DNA from 3 places in the Mesorhizobium sp. B2-1-8 genome. Region 1 is predicted to be linked to each of the others. Evidence: riboswitches for the same ligand, from Rfam matches in the RefSeq annotation. Region 1 holds a riboswitch; each other region holds the start of a gene.

The links. A riboswitch is a leader RNA that binds a small molecule or an ion and turns the genes downstream of it on or off. The one in region 1 is predicted to bind cobalamin.
Region 2: it holds a riboswitch for cobalamin, as region 1 does, so the genes downstream of both, FJ970_RS16735 (CbtB domain-containing protein) here and bluB (5,6-dimethylbenzimidazole synthase) in region 1, are expected to answer to the same signal.
Region 3: it holds a riboswitch for cobalamin, as region 1 does, so the genes downstream of both, FJ970_RS15940 (DUF1636 family protein) here and bluB (5,6-dimethylbenzimidazole synthase) in region 1, are expected to answer to the same signal.

Annotation. Positions count from the first base shown of each region.
Region 1 is NZ_CP083952.1:5,384,026-5,393,388, reverse strand. Features, by position in the region: gene aroC (chorismate synthase) at 1-323, shown strand, start outside; gene ribB (3,4-dihydroxy-2-butanone-4-phosphate synthase) at 415-1,515, shown strand; gene FJ970_RS26580 (MFS transporter) at 1,535-2,755, opposite strand; gene FJ970_RS26575 (TetR/AcrR family transcriptional regulator) at 2,875-3,483, shown strand; gene FJ970_RS26570 (hypothetical protein) at 3,573-4,556, shown strand; partial or broken gene bluB (5,6-dimethylbenzimidazole synthase) at 4,724-5,230, opposite strand; cobalamin riboswitch at 5,402-5,581, opposite strand; gene FJ970_RS26560 (histone deacetylase family protein) at 5,704-6,630, shown strand; gene FJ970_RS26555 (exodeoxyribonuclease VII small subunit) at 6,634-6,885, shown strand; gene FJ970_RS26550 (DUF2277 domain-containing protein) at 6,978-7,244, shown strand; gene FJ970_RS26545 (pirin family protein) at 7,285-8,205, shown strand; gene dxs (1-deoxy-D-xylulose-5-phosphate synthase) at 8,305-9,363, shown strand, end outside.
Region 2 is NZ_CP083952.1:3,418,407-3,427,769, forward strand. Features, by position in the region: gene FJ970_RS16710 (MerR family transcriptional regulator) at 1-217, shown strand, start outside; gene FJ970_RS16715 (methyltransferase family protein) at 224-712, opposite strand; gene FJ970_RS16720 (heparan-alpha-glucosaminide N-acetyltransferase) at 709-1,707, opposite strand; gene FJ970_RS16725 (MFS transporter) at 1,942-3,141, shown strand; gene FJ970_RS16730 (aromatic ring-hydroxylating oxygenase subunit alpha) at 3,145-4,314, opposite strand; cobalamin riboswitch at 4,458-4,657, shown strand; gene FJ970_RS16735 (CbtB domain-containing protein) at 4,693-4,872, shown strand; gene FJ970_RS16740 (CbtA family protein) at 4,888-5,694, shown strand; gene cobU (bifunctional adenosylcobinamide kinase/adenosylcobinamide-phosphate guanylyltransferase) at 5,687-6,202, shown strand; gene cobO (cob(I)yrinic acid a,c-diamide adenosyltransferase) at 6,204-6,818, shown strand; gene cbiB (adenosylcobinamide-phosphate synthase CbiB) at 6,815-7,789, opposite strand; gene cobD (threonine-phosphate decarboxylase CobD) at 7,788-8,834, shown strand; gene FJ970_RS16765 (tyrosine phosphatase family protein) at 8,831-9,340, shown strand; gene FJ970_RS16770 (creatininase family protein) at 9,341-9,363, opposite strand, start outside.
Region 3 is NZ_CP083952.1:3,244,637-3,253,999, forward strand. Features, by position in the region: gene FJ970_RS15920 (precorrin-8X methylmutase) at 1-600, opposite strand, end outside; gene cobG (precorrin-3B synthase) at 603-1,949, opposite strand; gene FJ970_RS15930 (cobaltochelatase subunit CobN) at 1,946-5,473, opposite strand; gene cobW (cobalamin biosynthesis protein CobW) at 5,492-6,529, opposite strand; gene FJ970_RS15940 (DUF1636 family protein) at 6,531-6,959, opposite strand; cobalamin riboswitch at 6,997-7,204, opposite strand; gene FJ970_RS15945 (winged helix-turn-helix domain-containing protein) at 7,234-8,433, opposite strand; gene FJ970_RS15950 (NADH-quinone oxidoreductase subunit A) at 8,766-9,131, shown strand; gene FJ970_RS15955 (NuoB/complex I 20 kDa subunit family protein) at 9,122-9,363, shown strand, end outside.

The sequences.
Region 1 (9,363 bases):
AGAATGCCGACGAAATGCGCATGGGCAATGACGGCAAGCCGGTCTTCCTGTCCAACAATGCCGGCGGCATCCTCGGCGGCATCTCCACCGGCCAGGCGATCGTCGCGCGCTTTGCCGTCAAGCCGACCTCTTCGATCCTGACGCCGCGCAAATCGATCGACAAGGACGGCAACGATGTGGAGGTGATGACCAAGGGTCGCCACGACCCTTGCGTGGGAATCCGAGCCGTGCCGATCGGCGAGGCCATGGTTGCCTGCGCCATTGCCGACCACTATCTGCGGCATCGAGGACAGACAGGAAAGGGAATAGGCAGTAGGGATTAGGCAGGAGGCCAGTCTGCCCGCCCGAAAGAGCCAAAATTTCCTTTTCCCTACTGCCTATTGCCTATTCCCTGCGAGCGAAGCGAGCATTTCCATGCCTTACGACCAGAAGAAGATCGTCGAAGCAATCCGGGCTTTCGAACGCGGCGAGATTGTCGTCGTGATGGACGATGACGGGCGTGAGAACGAGGGCGACCTGATCGTCGCCGCCGTTCACTGTACGCCGGAGAAGATGGCCTTCATCGTGCGCAACACGTCGGGCATCGTCTGTACACCAATGCCGCGCGAGGAGGCCAAGCGGCTGAACCTCGCTCCGATGGTGGCCGACAATGATTCGGCCCACACGACCGCCTTCACCGTCAGCGTCGACTTCAAGCATGGCACGACGACAGGCATTTCGGCCGACGACCGCACACTGACGGTGCGGAACCTTGCCAACGGCAATGTCGGCGCCTCCGATTTCGTCCGCCCTGGCCACATCTTCCCACTGATCGCGCGCGAGGGCGGCGTCTTGATGCGCTCGGGCCATACCGAGGCGGCCGTCGACCTCTGCAAGCTCGCCGGCCTGCCGCCGATCGGTGTCATTTCCGAACTGGTCAATGATGACGGCACCGTCAAGCGCGGCCCGCAAGTCGCGGCCTTCGCCGAGGAGCACGGCCTCAAGCAGGTTTCGGTCGCCGATCTAATCGCCTACCGGCAGCGCAAGGAAACGCTGGTCGAGCGCGTCGCCTGCTCCGACATCGAAACGCTGGGTGGCAAGGCGCAGGTCTTCACCTACACGCTGCCCTGGGACACGATGCATCACGTCGCCATCGTCTTTGGCGACATTCGCGACGGCGAGGAGGTGCCGGTGCGGCTGCATTCGGAGGATGTGGTGACCGACGTGTTCGGCACCAGCCACCGGCTCGATGGCATCATGAAGGCGATGGGCGAGCGCAAGCGCGGTGTCATCGTCTATCTGCGCGAGGGCTCGGTCGGCGTCGCTCACCAGGAGCGCAACCGGCCGGCGCCGGGCGATCGCGAGGATCATGAAGAGGCGCGCCGGCGCGAGAGCGAATGGCGTGAGATCGGCCTTGGTGCACAGATCCTGAAGGATCTCGGCATTTCCTCGATCAATCTGATCGCCTCGCGCGAACGCCATTATGTCGGCCTCGAAGGGTTTGGCATTCACATCGCCAAGACCGAGATTATCTGAGCTCGACAAATCCTGGCTGTCATTCGGCCGGGATTGCCGCCTCGCATCCTTCCAGCTCGCATCCGTGGGTGGCGAGGCTGCGCTGGCCGAGCAGCACCGTGATCAGTGCGATAACGCCTGACGCCACCGAAACCCAGAACCCGCTCTGGGCGCCGAACGCGTCTACCACCGCACCGGCGGCGAAAGAGCCCAGCGCCATACCGATGCCGATGCCGGTCATCACCCAGGTGATGCCTTCGGTCAGCATCGTTTCAGGGACATGCCGTTCGATCAGGCCGAAGGCGGTGATGAAGGTCGGCGAGATCGCCACGCCGCTGATGAAGACAGTCAGCGCGAGCGCAGGCACGGTGCCGGCGGTAAGCGGCAGCAGCGTGCCGAGCGTGACCAAAGCGACCGCGATGGCGAGCTGGCGCTGCAGCGGTGCTTTCAGGTTGAGCGCGCCGATGATGATGCCGAGCACGAAGGACCCCAGCGCATAGACGCCGATGACGAGACTTGCGGCGCCCGGCTGGCCGAATTCCTTGGTGATCGCCACCGTGCTCACCTCCGTCGTCGCGAAAGTCGCGCCGATGAAGATCATGGCGAAGGTGATGATTTGAACCGGCCCCAGGCGGATTGCCGAGCCCGTTGAGCCATGGTCCACCGGTCGCACTTGCGGTTCGGTCGAACGCTGCAGGATGAAGGCTGTCGAGCCAAGGGCGAGGAACAGCGTGCTGACGAGCACGCCCGCTTCCGGGAACAGCGCGGCACTGAGGCCCACCGACAGCGATGCGCCGGCGATGTAGACCAGTTCGTCGGCCGCCGACTCGAAGGCGAAGGCGGTGTTCATCTCGGGTCGGCTCCGGAAAATCTCGGTCCAGCGCGCACGCACCATGGCCGGCATGCTTGGCATCGCCGCCGCCGCCAATGCCGACACGAACAGCGTCCATACCGGCCAACCCCGGTTGGCCGATGCGATCAGGGTCGCGAATGCGAGCACGGAGATGACGGTGGTGGGTACGACAACCCGCGTCTGGCCTAGGCGGTCGACCAACCTCGATATTTGCGGCGCCAGGAAAGCGTTGGTCAACGCGAATGTCGCGGAAACCGCACCCGCCAGCCAGTACTCGCCACGCGTCTGCGACAGCATCGCCACGATGCCGATCGGCGCCATGGCGATCGGCAGGCGCGCCACGAAACCGGCGGCGGCAAAGCCCTTGGCTCCGGGAGCGCGAAAAATTTCCGAATAGGGGTTTTGCATGATCCTGTTCCTCGACAAGGGGCGATTCGACGATTACATACGACACGTATGAGTGTTAAATAGACCATACGCCCCGTATGTCAATTGGCATACGGGGCGTATGTAGATAAGGCCAGGACATGCATCGACCACGCAAGGAGATGATCGCGGAGACACGCGCCAAGCTGATCGCCGCGGCACGCCAAGCCTTTGGCACCATCGGGTACGCCGAAGCGTCGATGGACGATTTCACCGCGTCGGCCGGACTGACGCGCGGCGCCCTCTATCATCACTTCGGCGACAAGAAGGGACTGCTCGAGGCGGTTATCGCGCAAATCGATGCTGAGATGGCGGCGCGGGTGAACGAGGTCGCGTCGAGGGCGCCGACCCGCTGGCAGCATTTCGTCGACGAATGCACCACCTATATCGAGATGGCGCTCGAGCCGGAAATCCAGCGCATCATGTTCCGGGACGGTCCGGCGGTGCTGGGCGATCCGGCACAATGGTCGAATGCCAATGCCTGCGTCGGTTCAATGACCGATCATCTGACCGCGCTGCAAAAGGAAGGGGTGGTCGTGCCGGCGCTCGATCCGGAGACGGCCGCGCGGCTGATCAACGGAGCGAGCAGTCAGGCCGCGCAGCGGATCGCCAATTCGAACGATCCCGAAGCGACGTCGAGGAAGGTGGTGGCCGCGTTCAAGCAATTGCTTGAAGGCCTGCTCGAGAAGCCGGAAGCGCGGCCAAACTGAGCCACCGTGGCCCTCCCGCCGCCGCCTGCAATTGACAATAGCCGGTTTGAGCGCATCCTCCACAGCCATCTCTGAGGGGAGATTCGGGCATGTGGGATTTCGATATCGGCAGGTCGGTCTCCATCATGATGCGGACCTGGCCTTTCATTGTCTTTCGCATGATCGTCTATTTCGGCATCACGCTGGCCTACATCATGGCCACCGGCACCGGTGCCTCGGTCGGCTATGGCGTCGGCCATATCTCCACCGACCCCGACGGACCGCTGTCCTTTGCCATGTGGGGCGGCGTGGTCGGTTTCGGCCTCGTCTCGATCGCCGTCTATTGGATCCGCGAATACATCCTCTACGTCGTCAAGGCAGGTCATATCGCCGTCATGGTGCATCTGATCGACGGCCATGACGTTCCCGATGGCCAGAACCAGATCGCCTACGCCAAAGAGGTTGTGACCGAGCGTTTTGCCGAGGCGAACATCCTTTTCGTCGTCGACCAACTGGTCAAGGGCGCCATCCGCGCCATCACCGGCCTGCTCGGCGGCATCGCAGCCTTCCTGCCCATTCCGGGCCTGAGCGGCCTGGTCTCGTTCATCAACACGGTGATCCGCCTGTCGCTCACCTATGTCGACGAGATCATTCTCGGCTACAACATCCGCATCAATTCGTCCTCGCCGTTCGAGACGGCGCGGCAAGGCGTCGTGCTCTACGCCCAGAACGGCAAGACAATGGTCAGGAACGCGGTCTGGCTGGCGGTCATCATGTGGGGCGTCTCCTTTGTCATCTTCCTGCTGATGCTGGCGCCGGCAGCCACTATTCTTTACGTCATGCCCGGTCAGCTCGCCGGTTGGGCCTTCGTTCTGGCCATCGTCTTTGCCTGGGCTTTCAAGGCGGCCTTCATCGAGCCGTTCGCCATTGCCTGCCTGATGCAGGTCTATTTCAAGACCATCGAGGGCCAGGTCCCCGATGCCGCCTGGGACGCCCGGCTCGCCGAAGCCTCGTCAAAGTTCCGGGAACTCAAGGACAAGGCGCTCTCCACCTTCGACGGTTCGCGCTGGGGTACGGCCGGCGCGACGCGCTGATCGGCGAGGTTTGCCGGCGCAGCGGCTACGGTGTTGAGGCGGGCCACCGTGGATTTGAGCGACGCCTCACCCTGGCCGCAAAACGTCTCGCTCATGATCAGGTCGGGCAGCGGCAGCCGTCGGCCCCAGCCATGCGTTTCGAGGTCGGGTTTGGGCGCGAACTCGGAAACACGGCCAACGCAGAGATAGGCGATCGGCGTCACGTGCTCGGGGATAGATAGAAGGCTTTTCAGCGCTTGCGTCTCGATGATGCTGACCCAGCCGACGCCAACGCCCTCGGCGCGTGCCGCCAGCCAGAAATTCTGCACCGCGCAGACCGTGCTGTAGAGATCCATTTCCGGATTGTGCCAGCGTCCCAGCGGCGAGCCTTTCGAACGCTCGCGGTCGCAGGTGATGCAGATGTTGAGCGCGCTTTCGCAAATGCCTTCGAGCTTGAGCTTGCGGTAGAGCGCCCGCCGGTCTGCCTCGATTGCCGGCAGTTCCTGTTCGCGGGCGGCCAAGAACAGGTCGCGCACCTCCCCCCGTCGCGCGGCATCGCGAATGACGATGAAATTCCAGGGCTGCATGAAGCCGACCGACGGCGCGTGATGGGCGGCAAGCAGCAGCCGCGCCAGCACCTCGTCGTCGATCGTCTCCGATGTAAAATGGCTACGCACGTCGCGCCGCGTGAACATGGCGCGGTAAACCGCGTCGCGCGCAATCTGGTCGAATCCATCGCCCATTGCAGCGGTCATATCTTCCGGCATCGCTTGTCCCCTTGCGATTGCAGCAGTTCAAATTTTCAGAGCGTACTTTGTGCGTCCAAGAGAACGCACGTCGCTCTGACGTCATCCGCCTGACCATGCGGATGACGATGCCTGCCAGGCCGGTCTTCTGGCTCGGGATCAACCCACGTCCGGTGCCTTCCCGTCATCGACAGTGGCACTTACCGGCGCAGTCCCCCTCACAGCGTTGGGCACGCCACGGTATCAAACCGTGTTCCCGATTCTCCCGCTTTCGCGGGCACCAGGCAGTAGCGGCAGTCTTACGCCGAATGGCCGGCGACGCCAATGCCCGCAGCGACATGAATGGACGCAGGTTCGATTTTCCCCAGCGATCAGGCCGCAACGCATGGCCATCGCCGCGCCGGGGCACTAGATAGGGGGACATGGCCACTCGTCTCTACACGCACCCGATCTTTCTCGAACACATCACCCCGCCCGGTCACCCCGAGCGGCCCGACCGCCTGCGCGCCATCGAACGCGTGCTCGACGACGAAGCTTTCGCCGCGCTCGACCGTGTCGAGGCACCGCAAGGCGACGAGGCGACCATCCTTTACGCGCATCCCGCCGATTTCGTCGCGCGTGTCCGCGCCGCCATCCCCGACGAAGGCATTGCCCGCATCGATGCCGACACCACCGCCAGCCCGAAGAGCTGGCAGGCCGCGACCACGGCGATCGGCGCCGCCAACGCCGCCGTCGACGACGTCTTTGCGGGCCGCGCCGACAATGTCTTCGTCGCCGCCCGGCCACCTGGGCACCATGCGGAAAAGACCACGGCCATGGGCTTCTGCTTCTTCAATACGGCGGCAATCGCTGCCCGCTATGCGCAGAAGAAGCATGGCGCCGAGCGTGTCGCCGTCGTCGACTGGGACGTGCATCACGGCAACGGCACGCAGGATATTTTCTGGGACGATCCTTCGGTCCTCTATTGCTCGACGCACCAGATGCCGCTCTATCCCGGCACCGGGGCGAAGAGCGAGACCGGCGCCGGCAACATCGTCAACGCGCCGCTGGCGCCGCGGACCGGCAGCGAGGTGTTTCGCGATGCCTTCCTGTCGCGCGTGCTGCCGGCACTCGACAATTTCGCGCCCGACCTGATCATCATTTCGGCTGGCTTCGACGCGCACCATCGCGACCCGCTGGCGGAAATCAATCTGACCGAGGACGATTTCGACTGGGCGACCGGCCAGCTGATGCAGCGCGCCGCACGCCATGGCGGCAACCGGCTCGTCAGCCTGCTCGAGGGCGGCTACGATCTGCAGGGATTGGCATTTTCGGTCGCCGCCCATGTCGGGCGACTGATGAAAGGATGAATGATGACTGGTGAGATCAACGAAGACGTCAAGGCGATGAGCTTCGAACAGGCACTCGACGCTCTGGAGAAGATCGTCGATGATCTGGAGCGTGGCGACGTGCCGCTCGACCAGTCGATCCGGATCTACGAGCGCGGCGAGGCGCTGAAGATGCATTGCGACCGGTTGCTGAAGGCCGCTGAGGACAAGGTCGAGAAGATCAGGCTGTCGCGCGACGGCAAGCCGGTTGGAACCGAGCCGCTCGACGCGGACTAGGGAGCCGAGCAGCTTTACCGATTTTTGGACACGATCATGATCGAGGATACAGTTCGTCCCGATTGAAACGGACAAGAGGAGATACGGAAGCGATGTGCAGAAACATCAAGACCCTGTTCAATTTTGATCCGCCGGCAACCAATGACGAAGTCCGCGACGCGGCACTCCAGTTTGTCCGCAAGCTGAGCGGTACGACGCGGCCTTCCGCCAAGAACCAGCATGCATTTGATCACGCGGTCGACGCCATCGCGGCATCGGCACGCGAGCTTCTCGATTCGCTCGAAACCCACCAGCATCCGCGCAATCGCGAAGAGGTGGCGGCTAAACTAAGAGCAAAGGCGGCGATCCGGTTCGCCTGATATGCCCAAAGCGCCCACTGACCGCTGACCAGGAGAGTTCATGAGCTTCTTCCCGGGGAAAGACCCTGAGGCCGGCGATGCCTTCGCCAGCGACCAGATCGAGCTGATGGTCATCCCGAACGCCAAGGATATTGGCGGCTTCGAGGTGCGCCGCGCCTTGCCGACCGCCAAGCGGCGCCTGGTCGGGCCGTTCATCTTCTTCGATCGAATGGGTCCCGCCATCATGCGCGCCGGCCAGGCGCTCGACGTTCGTCCGCACCCGCATATCGGCCTGTCGACCGTAACCTATCTGTTCGACGGCAAGATCAGGCACCGCGATTCGCTCGGCACCGAAATGGTGATCGAGCCCGGCGACGTGAACCTGATGACCGCAGGCCGCGGCATCGTCCACTCCGAGCGCACGCCGCAGGAATTGCGCGGCGCGCCGATGTCGATCTCCGGCCTGCAGACGTGGCTGGCGCTGCCCGACGGCAAGGAAGAGGTGGCGCCGGTGTTCGAGAACACAGCTGCGCTGCGACTTCCAGAGATCGATGCCGAGGGCGTCAGCGGCCGTGTCGTCATCGGCGATTTCCAAGGATTGCGGTCTCCGGTGCGGGCGGATTCCGAAACGCTCTACGCTGATTTGCGGCTTGCGCCCGGTGCCAGCGTCAAGATCCCGGCCGATGCGGAAGAGCGCGCCATCTACACGCTGGAGGGCGAGGTCTCGATTTCAGGCGACGTCTTTCCGGCGGAACGGCTGCTGGTGTTCCGTCCCGGCGACGAGATCGTCATATCGTCGCCGACGGGTGCGCATTTCATGCTGTTCGGCGGTGCCTCGCTCGGTTCGAAGCGCTACATCTGGTGGAATTTCGTCTCCTCGTCCAAGGAGCGCATCGAGCAGGCCAAGCAGGAATGGAAGACCGGCCGCTTCGATATCGTTCCTGGCGATGAGAAAGAATTCATTCCGCTGCCGGAAGGCTGAGCGGATCGGTGAGGGGCTGACCATCCGCGTCACCGACACGCATTTACTTTCGGCGGCCGGCGGCCTATCCCGCCGAAGAAAAGAAAGTCTGGGCCCAACGTGAACGCAACGCTGCATACGCCGCTTCTCGACAAGGTTCGCGTCCCGGTCGACCTGCGCACGCTGGCCGAGAGCGAATTGCCGCAACTGGCATCCGAGCTTCGCGCCGAACTGGTCGATGTTGTCTCCCACACCGGCGGCCATCTCGGTGCCGGCCTTGGCGTAGTCGAACTGACGGTGGCGCTGCACTATGTCTTCAACACACCCGATGACCGGCTGATCTGGGATGTCGGCCACCAGGCCTATCCGCACAAGATCCTGACCGGACGCCGGGACCGCATCCGCACCTTGCGCCAGGAAGGCGGCTTGTCGGGCTTCACCCGCCGGGCCGAGAGCGAATACGACCCGTTCGGCGCCGCCCACTCCTCGACATCGATATCGGCGGGTCTCGGCATGGCCGCCGCCCGCGACCTTTCGGGTGGTCGCAACAATGTCATTTCAGTCATCGGCGACGGCGCCATGTCGGCCGGCATGGCCTATGAGGCGATGAACAATGCCGGCGCGCTCGATGCGCGCCTCATCGTCATCCTCAACGACAATGACATGTCGATCGCGCCGCCGACCGGCGCGATGAGCGCCTATCTGGCGCGCCTGGCTTCCGGAAAGGCCTATATCGGCTTGCGCGACTTCGGCAAGAAACTGACCTCCTATCTCGGCAAGCGGGCCGATCGGGCCATCACCCGGGCGGTCGAGCACGCGCGCGGCTATGTCACCGGCGGCACTTTGTTCGAGGAACTCGGCTTCTATCACATCGGCCCGATCGACGGCCACAATCTGGAGCATCTGATTCCGGTCCTGAAAAATGTCCGCGACAACGGCAAGGGGCCGGTGCTGATCCATGTCGTCACCCAGAAGGGCAAGGGCTACGCGCCGGCGGAAGCGGCCGCCGACAAATACCACGGCGTCAACAAATTCGACGTCATCACCGGCGCGCAGACCAAGGCGCCGGCCAACGCGCCTGCCTACACCAAGGTGTTCGCCGAAAGCCTGATCCAGGAGGGCCGCGAGGACGATCGCATCGTCGCCGTCACCGCCGCCATGCCGAGCGGCACCGGCCTC
Region 2 (9,363 bases), 2.0 Mb from region 1:
CCTCGGCTTCTCGATCAACGAGATCCGCGAGATCATCCAGATGTACAAGGAGCCGCCGGGCGAGGTCGGGCAGCTCAAGCTGATGATCAAGCGTATCGAGGAAAAGCGCGAGGATCTCAGGCAAAAGCGCCGCGACCTCGAGGAGACGCTGGCCGAACTCGACCAGGCCGAGGAGTCTTGCGTCGAGCGGCTGGTCGAGCTCGGGGTGAACACCTAACTCTACTCAGATCCAGCGCCGTACTCTTTTTGCATAGTCGCGGTATTTCTTGCCGAATTTCGCCGCCAACATCTTTTCCTCGCGCTCGATCGCGAGCTTCTGGGTGGCGAAGGCGGCGACGAAGGCAAGCAGGAAGAACCAGGCGATGCCCGAGACGAAGGCAACGCCGATCAACAGCAGCGTGTTGGCCAAATACATCGGGTTGCGGGTGACGCCGAAGGGGCCGGTCGTGACGAGATGATCGGGTACGGCGTTGGGATTGAGCGTTGTCCTGGCCCGTATCATGGTGCGGATCGCGGTGAACCAGAGTACGGCGACGGTGAACAGTGCCACCCAGCCGGCGGCGAACAGAATGTCGCCCAGGAGGTCGCCGATCCAGGGCAAGGGATAGAGCATGCCGAGGATGATGCTGATCGCGATCGCAGCAGCGTAGATCACCGGCGGCCACGGTATCACCCCAGGCTTCGGCACGGTCCCAGGCTTCGGCTCGATCATTGTGTCCCTCCCTCCGTCATCTTGTCCTCGGTCTTGGTGGTGCACGTTGCGGCATGATCGGACAGATGCGCCCTGAAGTCCGCAGTCTGGTCGTTGTTGAAGAGCCGATCAAGAGAGCCTTCACCTTGAAGCGTCTCGAGCATGCAGCCGCAATAGCTCGAACAGAAGGTTGCGTTGCGCATCTGCTCGCACGAGCGCTGGCAGGTTTTCAGGAAATTGACTTGCGGAGGCTCGACCTGCGCCGGCATCACTTGCGAGAACAGCCAGACGCAACTGATCAGCAGCGGCTGGTGGATCAGGTAGAAGGCCAGGCTGTGGCGGCCGATGAAGACCAGCGGATTGGCCCAACGGCCGGGCACGAGGCTCGCCAGGCGTGCCCGTATGCCGGAAGCGGACGCCAGTTTCGCCGCCCCAAGGCCGAGAAGCACCGCGCCGAACCAGGGGAACAGCGGCACGTAGTCGTTGGAACGCGGATTGATGGCGGAAAGGCCGATCCACCACAGCCAGGGGTGATCGAAGGCCTCGAAGCGCAGGTAGACTGGCGCGGCGATGACGAGCGCGGCGACGACAAGCGTCAGCAGGGCCGGCAGGCGCAGGAAGGCGAGGCCAAGCAGGCTGGCGAGTGCGATCTCGTGCAGGATGCCGAAGAAGATGAATCCATCGGGCGTGGCGATGCGGGTGACGATCGAGATGGCGACCGCGGCACCTGCAACCATGGCGAACCGCTTCCAGAAACCGTTCCAGCGGATCTGTCGGCCATGCGCGAGATACAGGCTGACACCGACCAGGAACAGGAAGGTCGAGGCGATGCAGCGGGCGTAGATCTTCCACCAGCCGAAGGCGGTGAGACCGGGATCGGTGTAGCCGAAGAATTCCAGATCCCAGGTGAAATGGTAGCTCGCCATCGCGATTAGCGCGACGCCGCGCAAGATATCGATGGCGACGATGCGCTTCGATGGCTCCGGAGCGGGTGCGGTCGGCGTGTGGATGCTCATGGTCTCGCGATCTGATTCAGCCCCTACAAGACGACTATCACGGTTGCACCGGATAGAAGAAGGCCGGTCGCCTTGGCCTGGGTCGCGCGGCGGGTGCGCGTCAGCCGCCGGGTTGGGCCAGCGCCGGAAAGCCTTTGACCGGCTTCGCTTTTGCCGGATGTGCGTCGGTTTCCTCTTAATGGGCCTGAAATGTCCACGGCAGATTTGACGCCGCGATTCTGCTTTGGGGAAGCAATGTCCACGCATGTGCGCCATCCGATCTGGCTTCCGGCCCTCAAGGCCGCGGATGCGCGCACCTTCGCCTCGCTCTACGCGGTGGAATCCTTCGCCCGCGCCATGGTTTCGAGCGTCATACCGATCCAGGCCTACGAGATCCTCCATAACGAGCAGATCGTCTCGATCCTCTATACCGTCGTGTCCATGCTCGGCCTGTCGGTGACCTTGTTCATGCCGATGCTGATCCGCCGCTTCGCGCGGCGCTGGGTCTACACGGCGGGCGCCTGCCTGCTCGCCATCGGCTCGCTGTTCTTCGTCACTCATTCGCTCGCCGGGCAAGTGGCCGGGATGCTGTGCCGGGTGATGGGCGCCAGCGCGCTGTCGATCACGCTCAACCTCTACATCATGGACCACATCCGCAAGACCGACTTCATGCAGGCTGAATCGCTGCGCATGGCGTGGTCGATGGTCGCCTGGACGGGCGGGCCGACGCTCGGCATCTTCCTTTACGCGCATTTCGGCATCTATGCCGCGCATGGCGCGGTGGCGGTTTTCGCCATGGCCTTGCTGGCGCTGTTCTGGACCTATCGGCTGGGCGACAACCCGTCGATCCGCCCCGGCAAGACGCGGCCGGCCAATCCGCTCGCCAATATCGGCCGCTTCGTGGCGCAGCCGAGGCTCAGGCTCGCCTGGCTGATCGCCTTCGGCCGATCCTGCTTCTGGACGACGTTCTTCGTCTATGGACCGCTGTTCATGGTCATCACCGGGCAAGGTGAACTGGCGGGCGGCCTGCTGGTCTCGGCCGGCAATGCGCTTTTGTTCATGGCGATCTTCTGGGGCAAGGCGGGAAAGCGCTTCGGCGGCCGCCGGACCATGACATTTGCCTATTTCGCCATGTCGGCGATGCTGCTGGCCGCGGGCACGGTCGGAGCCGCAGCGCCCTTGCTCACCGGCGCCTTCCTGCTGTGCGGGGCCTTCTTCACCATCGCGCTCGATGCGCTGGGTTCGACCGCCTTCATGCGCTCGGTGCGCTCCTATGAGCGCGCGCAGATGGCGGCGGTCTACCGCACCTATCTCGACTTTTCCGAACTGACGCCGCCGCTGGTCTATTCGGTGGTGCTGGCCTTCTTCGGACTGGGATCGGTGTTCGTCACGCTCGGCCTGCTGGCGGCGTTTTGCGGCTTCATGACGTGGCGCTACCTGCCGAAGTCCCTGTAAAAATCAGGGCGAAAGCGCCGTATGGCGCTCGCGCACCCAATTGTGGAAACGATGCAAGTCGTACTCCTCGGGCATCAGCACGCCGGCTGTATGACGCATCGAGCGCAGGCCTTTCTGGTTGACCTCGCAGATCGCGGCATCCTCCTCCAGCACCTGTGTGCCGAAGGCGACGATGTTGTCGATGTCGGTCTCGGCGAGCGCCTCGGGCGCGAACAGCCATTCGGCGGTCAATTCGGTCTGCTCCGGGCCGAGCGGCACCAGCCGCACGGTCCTGACATAGTCGACATGGCCGACGATGAACATCGAGGGCAGGCTGGTGACGTAGGTCTGGCCAGCGGTTCGTTCCGCCTGCGTCAAGCCCGGGAAGACCGGCCCGTGCGTCCGCCCGTCACGCGACCATGTTTCAGCCCCGGCGCGCAGGCCGCCGGAAAACTCCGGCGCATCATTGGCGGCATGGCGCGCCCATTCGGGATCGTCGTGCCGGCTCATCAGACCGCGGCCATAGATCGGCACAAGCCGCGACAGGTCCTTGTGAACGCCCGGGCAGTGCAGGCATTCGTTGAAGTTTTCCCAGAAAATCTTCCAGTTGCAGTTCATGACCTTGCGCAGCACATGGCCCGACACCAGCGTGTCCAGCGGCCAGTTGCCGAGGTCGCCGGAGGCCGGGTCGAAGGGTGACTGCGCCGAGCCGGCGGCATCTTCAGCAAGATTGACGAAGACGAAGCCCCGCCACACCGAGAGGGCAACGCGGTAAAGCGGATAATCGGCCTTGTCGAAGCCGTCAGGCAGCGACTTCGATGGCACGCGCACAAGGTCGCCGCGCAGCGAATAGGACCAGGCATGATACGGGCAGGTGATCAGCCGCGCCTTCAGCCGTCCTTCGCTTTCCTGGCAAAGCTGCGAGCCGCGATGCCGGCACGTGTTGTGGAAGGCACGCAACGCGCCGGTCTCGTCGCGCAACACAAGAATTTCCTGCGTACCGACGCGGAAGGTGCGGAATGCCAAAGGCCGGGCAAGGTCGGCCTCGCGGCAGACGAGCAGCCAATTTCTGTACCAGATGGCGTCGAGATCACGCTGATAGTTCTCCTGATCCCAATAGGCCGATGAGGGCAGCGACGGCTCGGTTCGGGTCAGGCCGTTATAGGGCTCGCGCTCGCTGGCATCGGGCTGCATGGCTGGCTTCCTGTGAGGGTTGCCAGCCGACACCCGGCCATGGAGTTTGTCAATCAGGACGGGATGGGAGCGGCTTTGCCGATACGACGCTCCTGCGCTGGCTGCTGTCGGAATTTGGTTTGCCGCGCGCGGCGAATTTCCCTATAGTCATCAGCGTCGTCGGTTCCTTTTTGGAGCCAAGAGGGAATGCGGTGCGGACAGGAATTCCTGTCCAATGCCGTGGCTGCCCCCGCAACTGTGTGCGGTAGTCCTCTCCATATGCCACTGAAGGTTTTCCTTCGGGAAGGTGGGGAAGGGCGCTTATCCGCGAGCCAGGAGACCTGCCGGCGACAGGAAACTGACTTCGATGCCCTCGGGTGGAGGGCGAAAGGACAAGACATGACTACCGCTTCCGTCTCCCTCGGCGCCTCCGTCTCCTCGCAGTCGCGCTTCATGCAGCTCGCGCTCGCGGCGCTGCTCGGCATCTTCGTCGTCGGCTTTGTCGGTTTCTCGCATATCGATGCGGTCCACAATGCCGCCCACGACTATCGCCACTCGATGGCGTTTCCCTGCCACTGACGAGGATCTGACATCATGAATCTGTTTCGCAACGTCGTGTTCGTCGCGGCGATCGCGGGGCTCGTGGCCGGTGTCGTTCTCGCCTGCATCCAGGCCTATGCGACAGTGCCGCTGATCCTCAAGGCGGAGGTCTACGAAAAGGCCGGCGGCCGCCATCACCACGACCATGGCGCGGCACCCGCCGCAACCGATACCAGCGCCGTAAGCACGGTCGCGCCCGCTGGGAATGCGATGAGTTCTGCCGCGCCAGCAGCCGTCGAAGCCAAGACGCCGGCGGAGGAAGACGAAGCCTGGGCGCCGGCCGACGGTTTCGAGCGTTTCGCCTTCAGCGTGGTTGCCAATATCGTCACCGGCATCGGTTTCGCGCTGGTCCTGGTCGCGGTTTCCGAGTTTGCCGGCGGCATCGGCAATTGGCGCCAGGGCGTGTTCTGGGGGCTGGCCGGCTTTGCCGTGTTCACGCTGGCGCCTGGCCTCGGCCTGCAGCCGGAACTGCCGGCAATGCCGGCGGCCGATCTTCTTCCGCGTCAGATCTGGTGGACGGCAACGGCGGCGGCGACCGCCATCGGCCTTGGTCTGATCGTGTTTCGCAGATCGCTGCCGTTGACCATCCTCGCCGTCTTGCTGATCGTCGCCCCGCATGTCGTCGGCGCGCCGCAGCCCGACAGTTTCGAAACACCGATCCCGGAAGGCCTGCACCATCAGTTCGTGGTGGCGGTGACGGTGACCAATCTGGTGTTCTGGCTGGTGCTCGGCGCCGTCGTCGGCGTGGTGCGCAGACGCTTCACCGGCACGGCGACCAGCCTGCGCGACAGCTTTGCCTGATCGCGGCAAGCTGACCTTCATCATCGGTGGCGCGCGCTCCGGCAAGAGCGCGCACGCCGAAACCCTGGTGGCGGCATTGCCCTCGCCATGGGCCTATATCGCCACGGCGCAAGCCTGTGACGACGAGATGCGCGAGCGCATCGCGTTGCACCGCTCGCGGCGCGGCGAAGGGTGGTCGACCATCGATGCGCCACTCGACCTTGCCGAAGCGCTGGAAGCCTTGCCGGATGATCAGCCGGTGCTTGTCGACTGCCTGACGCTGTGGCTGACCAATCACATGTTGGCCGATCACGACGTTGACGCGGCGTGCCGACGGCTGGCGGACGTGCTGTCGCGGCCGCGCGGGCCGTGGTTCGTGGTATCGAACGAGGTCGGGCAAGGCATCGTGCCCGACAATGCGCTGGCGCGGCGTTTTCGCGACGACGCCGGCCGGCTCAACCAGCGGGTCGCCGCGGTCGCCGACACGGTGCTCCTGATGGTGGCGGGGCTACCGCTCAAGGTGAAGTGAAATGACTGACATCGACGACAAGGATGAAGAACGCCATCGCGCCAAGATGGCCAAGCGCAAGGCGGTGCAGGACGCCGAGGTTGCCGGCAAGACTATCGAGAAGGGCTTGCTGATCGTCAACACCGGCCCCGGCAAGGGCAAGACCACGGCCGCCTTCGGACTGGCGCTTAGAATGCTCGGCTACGGCAAGCGCGTCGGTGTCGTGCAGTTCATCAAGGGCAGATGGCACACAGGCGAGAAGGACGCTTTCGCCGCCTTTGGCGACCGGGTCGTCTGGCACGCCATGGGCGAGGGTTTCACCTGGGAGACGCAGGATTTGAAGCGCGACATCGCGGCCGCCGAGGCCGCCTGGGCCAAGGCTCTGGAATTGATCGAAGATCCCTCGATCAGCCTTGTCGTGCTCGACGAATTGAACATCGCGCTACGCTACGAATATCTCGATCTCGACAAGGTGGTTGCGGCGCTGAAGGCCCGTCGCGAGGGCCTGCACGTCGTCGTCACCGGCCGCAACGCCAAGCCGGCGCTGGTCGAGGCGGCGGATCTGGTCACCGAGATGGGTGTGACCAAGCACCATTTCTCGGCGGGCGTGAAGGCGCAGCAGGGGATAGAGTTTTAAAACACCAGAACAGCGATCACAGCGACCAGGCCGAACAAGCCAATCAGCAGGAAATCAGCGACACGATAGAGTTTCAGTGCCCGCCTTATATCGCCGCTGTCGACATCGCGGCGGCCGCCTTCGCCCATGAAGACGTCGTCGACCACAACGCCGCCATAGCTGCGTGGCCCGGCGAGCGCCAGGCCAAGCGCGCCGGCCATCGCTGCTTCCGGCCAGCCGGCATTGGGCGACCGGTGTTTTTTCGCGTCGCGCCGTACCGCCTGCCAGGCGTTGCTGGGGTCGGTGCCCTTAACCAGGAAAGCCGCAAGCACGATCAGCAGCGCCGTCAGCCGCGACGCCGGCAGGTTGATCCAATCGTCGAAGCGCGCCGCCGCCCAGCCGAAGGCCTCATGGCGCGGAGTACGGTGACCGATCATCGAATCGGCGGTGTTGGCCGCCTTGTAGGCGGCGCCGCCGGCCACCCCGCCGACACCGGTCCAGAAGGCGGGGGCGACGATGCCGTCGGAAAAATTCTCCGCCAGGCTCTCGATCGCCGCGCGGCAGACGCCGGCGCGGTCCAGCGTCTCGGGGTCACGGCCGACGATCCGAGAGACAGCGGCGCGGCCCATGTCGAGGCCTCCACTGTCGAGCGCGTCAGCGACGGCTTCGACATGTTCATAGAGGCTCTTCTGCGACAGAAGCGATGTCGCCAGAAGGACGGCAATGATCCACCCCAAGGGGACGAACCAGAGTAGAACAAGCTGCACGCAAAGACCTGTTAGCGCCGGCATCAGCACAATGACCAAAAGCGCCTGGACACCGCGTTGACGACGCAGCGCGTCGGGATCAGTGGCGCGGTTGAGGCTTAAGTCGAGAAAGGATATGAGCCTGCCGAACCACGTCACCGGATGGCCGATGGCGCGAAACAGCCAGTCGGGATAACCGAGGGCGAATTCGACAACCAATGACAGGAAAGCGATCAGGACTGACATGAGGCTTCTTGAAGGAGCGGTGGACCATGGTGGAAGTCTTGGCCGGGCAAGGGCGCTTTTCCCCAGTGCCGTGCTGCCTTTCGTCGACCTCTCGACCGGTATCAATCCGCACTCCTACCCGCTTTTCGACCTGCCCGCCACCTCCCTGTGGCGATTGCCGGAGGCCGCGCGTGGGCGCGAACTGATTGAGATCGCGGCCAAGACATATGGCGCGCCTTCCGCAGGAAACGTCGTGGCGGCGCCCGGTACGCAGATCCTGCTGCCGCGGGTGACTTCGCTGGTGAAGCCCGGCAAGGCATTGGTGCTGGGGCCGACCTATGCCGAACACGCCCGGGCGGCCGCGATTGCCGGGCACGAGGTGGTCGAGGTCCGTGACTTCGCGGCGCTGGCCGAAGCCGACCTCGCCATCATCGTCAATCCGAACAATCCGGATGGGCGCATCATCGAGCGTGACCGGCTGCTGGCGCTGGCTGCCGGACTTCGCGCCAAGGGCGGGCTTCTGGTCGTCGACGAGGCGTTCATGGATGTCGGCCCACGCGAGCACAGTCTCGCCGCCTACGTCGGCCAAGGTGGCATCATCGTACTGCGTTCCTTCGGCAAGTTCTTTGGTCTGGCCGGTCTACGGCTTGGGTTCGCGCTTGCCGATGCGCCGACGGCTGAACGGCTGAACATGCAGTTCGGGCCGTGGGCCGTCGCCGGACCGGCACTGGAATACGGCATCCGCGCGCTCGCCGATCTCGACTGGCAGGATGCGATGCGGACGTCGCTGGCGGATGCCGCGGCGCGGCTCGATGCGCTGTTCGGTCGTTTCGGCATTCGCGTCGCGGGCGGCACCACATTGTTCCGCTATCTCAGCCTGCCCGATGCCGCCGGCCTGTTTTCCGCGCTTGGCGAGAGCGGCATCTTGCTCCGGCATTTCTCCGACCGGCCGCATGTCCTGCGCGCCGGTCTGCCGGGGAGTGAGGAGGAATGGCGCAGGCTTGAATCCGCTCTTGCGGACTGGGCGTCGCGGCGCGAGGATCGGTCGAAAGGTTCGAAACAATGATCCATGTCTGCTCGCTGGCGAAGATCGAGGAAACCGTGGCCAGGACCGGCGCCGACCGCATGCTGTCGCTGCTTGCGGCCGGCACCGAGGTGGTGCGTCCGGCTTCGATCCCCAGGGAAAACCACCTGCATCTGGTCATGCATGACATCGCGGTGGCGCAGGAGGGCATGACCATGCCGGGCGAGGAGCATGTGCGCAACCTGCTCGATTTCGCGCGCCGCTGGGACCGGGTGAAGCCCATGGTCGTGCATTGCTATGCCGGCATCAGCCGCTCGACCGCTTCGGCCTATATTATCGCCGCAGCTTTGGCGCCGAAACGCGACGAGGTGGAACTGGCGCAGACGTTGCGCGCGCTGTCGCCTTCGGCGACGCCCAATCCGCGGCTGATCGCGGCGGCGGACACGCTGCTCGACCGCAATGGCCGCATGATCGAGGCGATCGAGGCGATCGGGCGCGGCGCCGACGCCTTCGAAGGCACGCCCTTCGCCCTCAAGATCGACGGCTAGCTACTTCAGCCACTCGGCGAGCT
Region 3 (9,363 bases), 2.1 Mb from region 1:
GGCGGCGGTCATGGCGCTGCCGCCAAGCCTGCCGCGCACGATGGCGTAGGGCACGCCATAGGAATTCTCGGCCAGCGCATCCTTGGATTCGGCGGCGCCGACGAAACCGACCGGCATGCCGATGATCGCTGCTGGCTTGGGCGCGCCGTCGCGCAGCTTCTCGAGGAGATAGAACAGCGCGGTTGGCGCGTTGCCGATGGCGACGACCGAACCGGCCATGCGCTCGCCCCACAGGTCGATCGCGGCGGCCGAGCGGGTATTGCCGATCTCCCTGGCGATGTCGTGCGTGCGCGGGTCGCGCAAGGTGCAGATCACCTCGTTGCCGGCCGGCAGCCGGGCTCGGGTGACGCCATGCGAGACCATTTCAGCGTCGCAGAAGATCGGCGCGCCGGCCGCCAAAGCGGTGCGGGCGGCGGTGACGAAATCGTTGGAGAAAACGAAATGACTTGCTGCCTCGACCTGGCCGCAGGCATGGATCATGCGGATGGCGACGTCGGCCTCGGCCTCCGAGAAGCGCGAGAGATCGGCCTCGGCGCGAATAATGGCGAAGGAGCGCTCGTAGATCGCCGTGCCGTCGTGGATGTAGTCGTAGGCGGCCATGCTCATTCCTGTTTGTAGGTCTCGGCGATGCCGGCCGTGCCCAGCCTTGTCAGGCAAGCGGCGGCGGCTTCGCCTTGAAATCGTGCGCTGTGGATCATCGCCGCGACGCGGCTGATGCCGCGCGCGGCGTCATAGCCCGGCCTGTAGCCGGCAGGAAGAGCCTTTGCCGTCGCGTTCACGACAAGTCCGGCTCCGTTTTCGTCGCCGACAATTGTGAGTGCTGCCGGGCCCGGATGTGCGCAGCCTTTTGCGCAGCCGGAAATGTGCAGGGTGAAGTCGAGGGTGTCGGCGTTTTCGGCGGCGATCGCCTCGGCGATGTCACGGGTCGCGATCCGGCCGGACGCGCAGGCCGGCGCGCCGGGGCAAGCCGCGATGCGCGTGCGGGGGTCGGTGGCGGAGGTGACGAAGCCGAGGGTCGTGGCGGTTTGCTGTAGAGGCTGACTGGTGTCCGCCGGCTGACCTAGGAACAGCAGGGCGCGGCCGGGGGCGAGGCGGATTTCGGTGGTGTCGAAGGCGAGGGCGCTTTGCGCGAGGCCGATGATTTTGTCCGCCGGCATGCTGCCGTAGGGGAGGCCGATGCCGAGGGCGTGGCCGTTGTTCAGGTTGAAGAGGCCGATCGCCAGGCGACTATGCTCTACGGCGCCCCCCTCTGTCCTGCCGGACAGGACAGAGGGGGGCGCCGTAGAGTGCCAGCTTGCAAGAGACGCCAATTGCCGCCCCGACAAATCCCGTGTGTGCGCCTCGCGGCCTTTCTCGGCAACCATCCGCAGCGCCGCGACGGCAATGTCGCGCGCCGCATCTTCATCCGCGACAGTGAGCGACCTCGCGGTCTGCCCATCACCCGCGACGGACACAAGCCAACGGCTGGCTATATCGGACCGCACCACTTTCAACCTGACATCGGCCGCCACGCCGTCCAGCGTCAGTTGCCCGCCGCCGTCGACGATCACCGCAACCTTCGGCCCCAACCTTGTTGCTAGCCCGGCTTCTTCAACGGCCATCCGAATGCGCCCAGCCATTAGCCTCGGATCGGCGATCTCCTGCGGGTCAATGCCGGCCAGCGGGCCGGTCTCGATCGGCACCCCGGTGCGCACCGCGATTCCCAATGCATCCACCTCCGCCGCCAGCAAGGCAGCGCTTTCCGCCGTCAGGCCGCGTATCTGCAGGCTGCCGCGCGCCGTCACCTCCATGATGCCGTTACCGTGCCGCAGGGCGGATTCGGCCAGCTCGATCAAGAGCTTCGGCGATAAGCCTTCAGTGACCGGATTAAGCCGCACCAGCAGGCCGTCGCCTGTCTGCATCGGCGCCGACAAGGCAGGGCAGGCGCCACGGCGCGAGAAGGCGTTCATGCCGCGACCCCGAGCGCGTTGGCCTCGACAATCAGTGCGGCGAGATCGTCGTCGATGGAATTGCGCAAGGGATGCCAGAGACCACGCCGGCGCGCCGATAGGAAACGCTCGGCGATGACTTTGGCGGCGGCGGGATTTTCGCGCAGGATGAAGGCGCGGACTTCCGCATCGCCGAGATAGGCATCATGCACCGCCTCGATCAGCGCGCCTGAAATGGCATGGGTGGTCTCGGCGAAGCCGACCAGCCGATCGACCGTCTCGGCGAATTCGGAGGCGCCGCGCGGACCGTGGCGCATCTGCCCTGATATGAAGCGGGCGTTGACGGCACGGGCGCGCACCACGCGCGACACCGCCTCGCCAACCGATCGCGATTTCGGCTTTTGCGGATCCGTGGTGTCGAGCACGATGACGTCGGCGTTCCTGCCGAGTGTGGCCAAGGCGGCCGAAAAGCCGCCGATGAAGGCGACGTCGGCCGAGCCTTCGAGAATGTCGCGGCCAGGGTCGTCGCCAGTGTGGACGAGAAGATCGGCCTCGGCGATGCGGCCTTCAAACGCTCCGGGTGCCGAGACGCCTTCGCCGCCGGCACCGCCGTAGGCATGCGAAGTGGCGTCGAGATAGGCGCGGCCGATCTCTTCGCGCGCCGCCCAGTCGCCGCTGGACAAAATCTCCTCGACGCCGGCGCCGTAAGTGCCGGGCGAGGTGCCGAAGATGCGCGGGCTGACCTTGCCGTCGGCGCGGGTCCTGGCGGCGAGCGGATTTTCCGAATCGTCCTCGTCGCGCGCGGCAACGGCTTTGGCTGCGGCGTCGATCAGTGCGATCTGGGTCGGGAACATGTCGCGGAACAGGCCTGATATGCGCCAGGTGACGTCGACGCGCGGGCGGCCGAGCGTAGCCGGCGGCAGCACCTCGATGCCGGTGATGCGGCCGGTGGCAGCATCCCATTGCGGCCGGCAGCCCATCAGCGCCAGGCCTTGCGCAATCTCCTCGCCGCCGGTACGCAGCGAGGCCGAGCCCCAGAGATCGATGACCAAGGAGCGGGGCCAGTCGCCATGCGATTGCATGTAGCCGCGCACCACTTCCTCGGCAGCCACCTTGCCGAGATCATAGGCGGTCGGCGTCGGCATGGTGCGCGGGTCCGAGGTGAACAGGTTACGGCCTGTCGGCAGCACGTCGGAGCGGCCGCGCGCGGGCGCGCCGGCCGGGCCAGCCTTGACGTGGCGGCCATCGAGCGCGGCGAGCAGCCCGGCCTTCTCGGCTTCCGCGCTTTGCCGGCGCATGGGGTCCGGCTCGTCGCCTGGGACGCGGCCGTAGACATGCAGCCCATCCTTGATGGCGAAATCCTTGAGGTCGCAGAGCCAGGCGTCGATGCGGCGCAGCGCTTCATCGGGCGCGTCGGTCGCGGCGACGCCGGCTTCGGAGGCGAGACCGGTCTTTTGCGCGGTTTCGACAATCAACCTGGCGAGACGGTCGCGGCGGCGGCGGTCGAGGCCGTCGGCCTGGGCATATTCGTCGACCAGCCGCTCGAGCTTGTGCTGGCCCTCGTCCAGTCCGGCGCCTGTCAGCGGCGGCGGCAGATGACCAAGCGTGACCGCGGCAATGCGTCGTTTGGCCTGCGCCGCTTCGCCGGGGTTGGAGACGATGAAGGGATAGATGACGGGCAGGCAGCCGGTCACGATCTCGGGAAAACAGGCTTGCGAGAGCGCCACCGTCTTGCCGGGCAGCCATTCCAGCGTGCCGTGGGCGCCGACATGGATCAAGGCATGGACGCCGAGCGATCTGCGCAGCCATAGGCCGAAGGCGATCAAAGCGTGGCGCGGAGGCAGCGTCGGATCGTGGTAGTCGGCGCGGCGGTCGGCGGAACGGCCGCGGTCGGGAGCGAGGGCCACGGTGATGTTGCCGAAATGCGCGGCGCGGAAGGGGAAGCTTGCGGCGGCTGGCGCTTGAGCGCCCCCCTCTGTCCTGCCGGACATCTCCCCCACGAGGGGGGAGATTGGCAGCTTCACCGCTGGCGCCCGTTCTGTAGCCTTGGAAATTGGCGAAAGCGGAGGTGCGGGCAAAATCTCCCCCCATGTGGGGGAGATGTCCGGCAGGACAGAGGGGGGCGCCTCGCGAAAGTCTGTCCCATCTTCCGCTCTGCCCCAGGCAGCCTCTACCGCAGCCATTGCCGCTGTCGGTAACTCCGTCGAAAAGGAGTGATAGTCGTCCAGCCTCAGCCCATTGTCACCGCGTTTCAGCAAATCCAGCAATTCACGCGGTGTTTGTGGAATCCCCTCAACGGCGTAGCCCTGTTCCCTCAAGTCGTGCAGCATGGCGATCACGCTGGACGGCACATCCAGCCCGACCGCATAGCCGGTGCGGCCGGGGGCGCTGGGATAATCGGGAATGAGGATCGCCAGCTTGCGTTCGGCGCGCGGGGTCTCTTGCAAACGGATGAAGGCCGCTACGCGCTTAGCCACTTGCTCCACACGATCCGCTTGCGGCTGGTTGGCCAACGCACGGTGGCCCAGCGCCGGGTCGACATCACTCTCGCCCTTGAAGGAAATGGCGCCGGCAAGGATGCGGCCATCGAGTTCGGGCAGCACGACATGCATGGCAAGGTCGGCGGGTGCCAGCCCGCGCTGGTTGTTTTCCCAGACGTCGCGGCGTGTGGTGGCGACGATGACCTGGAAGACAGGCACGCCGGCGCGGTCGAACAGGGTTTCCACGCCGGGCTCGGCGCCGGACGCGAAAGCGGTCGCGGCGATGATGGCGGCCGGTCTCAGCGATGCGATGGCACTTTCGGCGAACGCCAGGGAAACCGGATCCTTGAGACTGGAAACGAAGATCGGGACCGGTGCCAGTCCCTGGGAGCGCAACGCCTCGGCCAGCGCATCGATCGGGGCGACATCGGCCGCGAGCAGCATCGATCGATAGAAGAGAATAGGGACAATGGGAGCGCCGACATTTGAAAGGTCCGGCTTCTCCACGACCCCCAATCCAGACTGATAGTAGCCGGCCTTCGGCACGCTGACCGGACTGGCGACTGATGTATCCTGTCCGGCCAAGCCCGCCAGCCTGTGCACCAGCGCGTTCATATTGGCCGGGCCGCCCTCGCGGAAATAGCCGAGCAGGCCGTCGAGTTCGGCGCGGGGCAGCGTCGAGGCTTCGATCAGCCTGAGATCCTCGTCATGGCTTTCACCGGGAAGCAGCGCCAGTCTTATGCCGCGTTCGCGGGCAATTGCCGCCAGTTGGTCGCAGCCATAGCGCCACCAGTCGTAACCGCCGAGGATACGCACCAGGACGACCTTGGCGTGGCGGGCGACGCTGTCGACCCAGAGGTCGACCGACATGGGATGGCGCAGGTCGCGCAGTGCCGCCAGCCGCATCGAGGGCAGGCGATCGGCGTCGGCCTTCCATGCCGCCGCCAGCCCGGCGAGGTCGCTGTCGGTGAAGGATAGAGCCACGATATCCGCCGGCGTCTGCCTGAGATCGACAGGCTCGGCGAGATCGTCGAGCGAGGCGGAGGTCGTGGTGAGGATGTGCATCGCGCCCGTGCCCGAAAATCAGCCGGCGAGTATGCGTTCGATCGCCGGCCGGTTCAGCCCCTTGAGGCCGATGACGACCAGGCGCGAACGACGGTCGTCCCCGGCGGTCCAGGCGCGGTCATAGTAGTGATTGACGCGCGGGCCGACGGCCTGCAGCAGGAGCCGCATCGGCTTGCCGCCGACCTCGACGAAGCCTTTCACCCGCAACACGTTCTCCTGTTCGGCGGCCGCGGCGACGCGCTTTGCCAGCTCGTCGGGATTGGCGATCGAGGGAATGTCGACGATGAACGTGTCGAAGTCGTCATGCTCGTGGTCGAATGCGCCGTCGTGATGGGATTTGCGGTTCTCGATATCGTCCTCGACGGCGAGCCCGAGGCCGAGCAGCACCGAGGGATCGACCTTGCCATGAGACGTCGGCACGATCTTCACGGCGCGGGCGGCGTGTTTGCCGATGATGCTGTTAGCGCGGGCCGAGCCGTCGGCGTCCATCAGGTCGCTCTTCGACAGGATGATCAGATCGGCGCAGGCGATCTGGTCCTCGAACACTTCCTCGACCGGATCATCATGGTCGAGGCTTTCATCCCCGGCGCGCTGCGCCCGCAGGGCTTCCATGTCGTTGGCAACCCGGCCTTCGGCAAGTGCGGGACCGTCGACCACGGCGATGACGCCATCGACGGTCACGCGGCTCTTCACCGACGGCCACTGGAAAGCCTGGACCAGCGGCTTGGGCAGAGCGAGGCCCGAGGTTTCGATCAGGATATGGTCGACCTTCGGCGTCAGGGACAGGATCTGGTCGAGCGCCGGCACGAAATCGTCGGCGACGGTGCAGCAGATGCAGCCATTGGCCAGTTCGACGATGTTTTCCTCGGGGCAGGTGTCGATGCCGCAGCCCTTGAGGATTTCGCCGTCGATGCCGATGTCGCCGAACTCGTTGACGATGATGGCAATCCGTTTGCCGCCGGCGTTTTCCAGGAGATGGCGGACAAGGGTCGTCTTGCCGGCGCCGAGGAAGCCGGTGACGACGGTGCAGGGAACGCGGGAAACGGATGCGGTCATATCAGTCTTTCAGCATGTCGAGGGGAGGGATGCGGGCAACGAGGCCGCGTTTGAGGCTATCGGGCCTGCCCCGCCAGGGAATGAGGCCGTCGCTGGAGGTGGCGAAGAGTTTCGCGCCGGTGACGAGATCGGCACCGCTGGTCGGGGTCAGATCGCCAAACACATAGCTCCAGCATCCGTCGCGCAGGATTGCGGCGCTCAGCCGGCGCTTGCAATTGCCGAGGCATTCGACGGTGCGGATGCGGATGTTGTCGCCCGAGGCGGCTTGGCGCGTATCTTCAGCCAAAAGTTCGCCGGCCCGGGGATGAGCATCGGAGCCGGTCTCGTCGCGACAGGAGGCGCAGACGATGACAGTGATGCCGGCCAGGGAATCATCCCCGCCGGACGAAATGTCCGTTGTTTCAGCCGAAAAACTGCTGTCGCGATCCAAATCAGGCTCCTTGCCCGGAAAACCCGCCGGGCGATCGGATTCTTGCATTCCAGACGGCAGGTCTCCTGGCTCGCGGGTCATCGCCTTGGGTAGCCGCCTTCCCGGGACAATCCCAGTGGCTTTCGGCCTTGGCTCTTCGCTCACAGTTGCGGGGACAGCCGCGGATTTGGGATTTTCAATCCCGCACCGCATTCCCTCTTGGCCCCTCCCTTTGCCGAGAGGAGACCGTCTGGATTGGATTTAGGCTCTTGCGGGCAGCGGTGTCAACGCGAGCTTACGACACCGCGATGTCGGACAGCGCCGGGCCTAGATCGCCGGCGGGCGTCACTTCGATGCGTTCGAGGCCAAGCCAGCCCTGCATCTGCTTCAATTCCTCGGAGAGCTGAGCGGTGGTTTCGGGCGGTGCGCCGGGCTCGGCGTAAGCGGCATGGACACGCAGGACACTTGCCGGCCGGTCAGCTTTGAGGTCGACGCGCGCCACGATCCTGTCGCCGAGCAGGAAGGGCAGGACGTAGTAGCCATATTGGCGCTTGTCGGCGGGAGTGTAGATCTCGATGCGGTAGCGGAAATCGAACAGCCGCTCGCTGCGCGAGCGCTCGAAGACGACCGGATCGAACGGCGCCAGCAGGGCGCGGGCGTCGATCTTGCGTGGCAAGCGCGCGTCCCTATGAAGGTATGCCGGCTTGTCCCAGCCCTCGACCCGCACCGGTAGCAACTCGCCGGTCTCGACCAGTTCCTCCAGGCGGCCTTTCATGTCGGCGGGGGAGAGTCGAAAATAATCGCGCAGGTCGCCTGATGTCGCCACGCCATGGGCGCGGGCGGAGATGCGCAGCAATTCGCGATGCGCATCCTCGGCGGCTGGTACTGGCAGGTCGAGGATCGCCTGCGGCAGCACGCGCTCCGGCAAGTCGTAGAAGCGCTCGAAGCCGCGCCGGTGCGCCGTGGTGATGCGCCCGGCCCAGAACAGCCATTCGAAGGCGTGCTTGGCGTGGCTCCAGCCCCACCAGCCGCCGGAGCCTTTCTGGCCTTCCAGCGCGGAAGCGGCGATCGGCCCGCGTTCCACGACTTCGCGGTAGATCTCTTCTATATAGGCGGCGTGCTCACGGCCCCATTTGGCCAGCCCCAGATACATTTCATCGCCTTGCTCGGCGCGCCGCATGCGCCAGCGCATCAGCGGGTAGGTCTCGACCGGCAGGAATGAGGCCTCATGCGCCCAGTATTCGAACACAGTGCGCTTGCGGGTCACGGCGGCGTTGTCGAGCAAAGCGACGGGATAGGGGCCAAGACGCGAATAGAGGGGCATGTAATGGGCGCGAACCACCGCACTGACGGAATCGATCTGCAGCAGGCCGGTGCGAGACAGAACGCGGGCGAAGTGGCGGCGGTCGGGCGTGCCGGCGGGGCGGGGATCGAGAAATCCCTGAGCGGCGAGCGCGATGCGCCGGGCGGCGGCAAGCGAGATCTTTTCCTTCATGCGGATGCGTCTCTGGTGGACCTGTCTGGCGTTGCGGGGGGTGATTCCTGTCCATGCTAGCAGGGTTTTGGCGGCAACCTTGTCAGGAGAGAAAAGTGGAGTAAAAGACGAAGGAAATCAAACAGGAGCATATGGGACCAGTTTCTCCCGGATTGCCGTCCAGCTCGGTGTTTTGAACAAGGTTTGACTTGCTTCGCTGGAAGTGCTGCGCTAACCCTCGCCGCGTTGCAGCATAGGCTCCTTAAAACGGTTCAGCGGTTAATCTGTCACGCTTCCGCAATAAGGTCCGGTGCTGTAATCAACGTGGATTGGCGCCAACGGAAAGCCGCTGCATGAACGCACTCCTCAGTTCGTACCTGCCCATCGTCCTGTTTATCGGCGTGGCGCTGGTGGTCGGTCTGGCGCTGCTCGCGGCGCCGTTCCTGGTAGCCTACCGCAACCCGGATCCCGAGAAGCTGTCCGCCTATGAATGCGGATTCAACTCGTTCGACGACGCCCGCATGAAGTTCGACATCCGTTTCTACCTGGTGTCGATCCTGTTCATCATCTTCGATCTCGAAGTGGCCTTCCTGTTTCCCTGGGCGGTGTCTTTCTCGAAGATCGGCATGCTCGGTTTCTGGTCGATGATGGTGTTTTTGGCGGTGCTGACAATCGGCTTTGCCTATGAATGGAAAAAAGGAGCGCTGGAATGGGATTGAACGACAGTTCAGGCACCCTCGTCGCGCCGAAGCCCAAGGGTATCATCGATCCCAACACCGGCAAGCCGGTGGGGCAGGACGATCCCTTCTTCCTCGAAATCAACAATGAGCTTGCCGACAAGGGTTTTCTGGTCACCTCGACCGAGGCGCTGATCACCTGGGCGCGCAGCGGCTCGCTGATGTTCATGACCTTCGGCCTTGCGTGCTGCGCCGTCGAGATGATCCACACCTC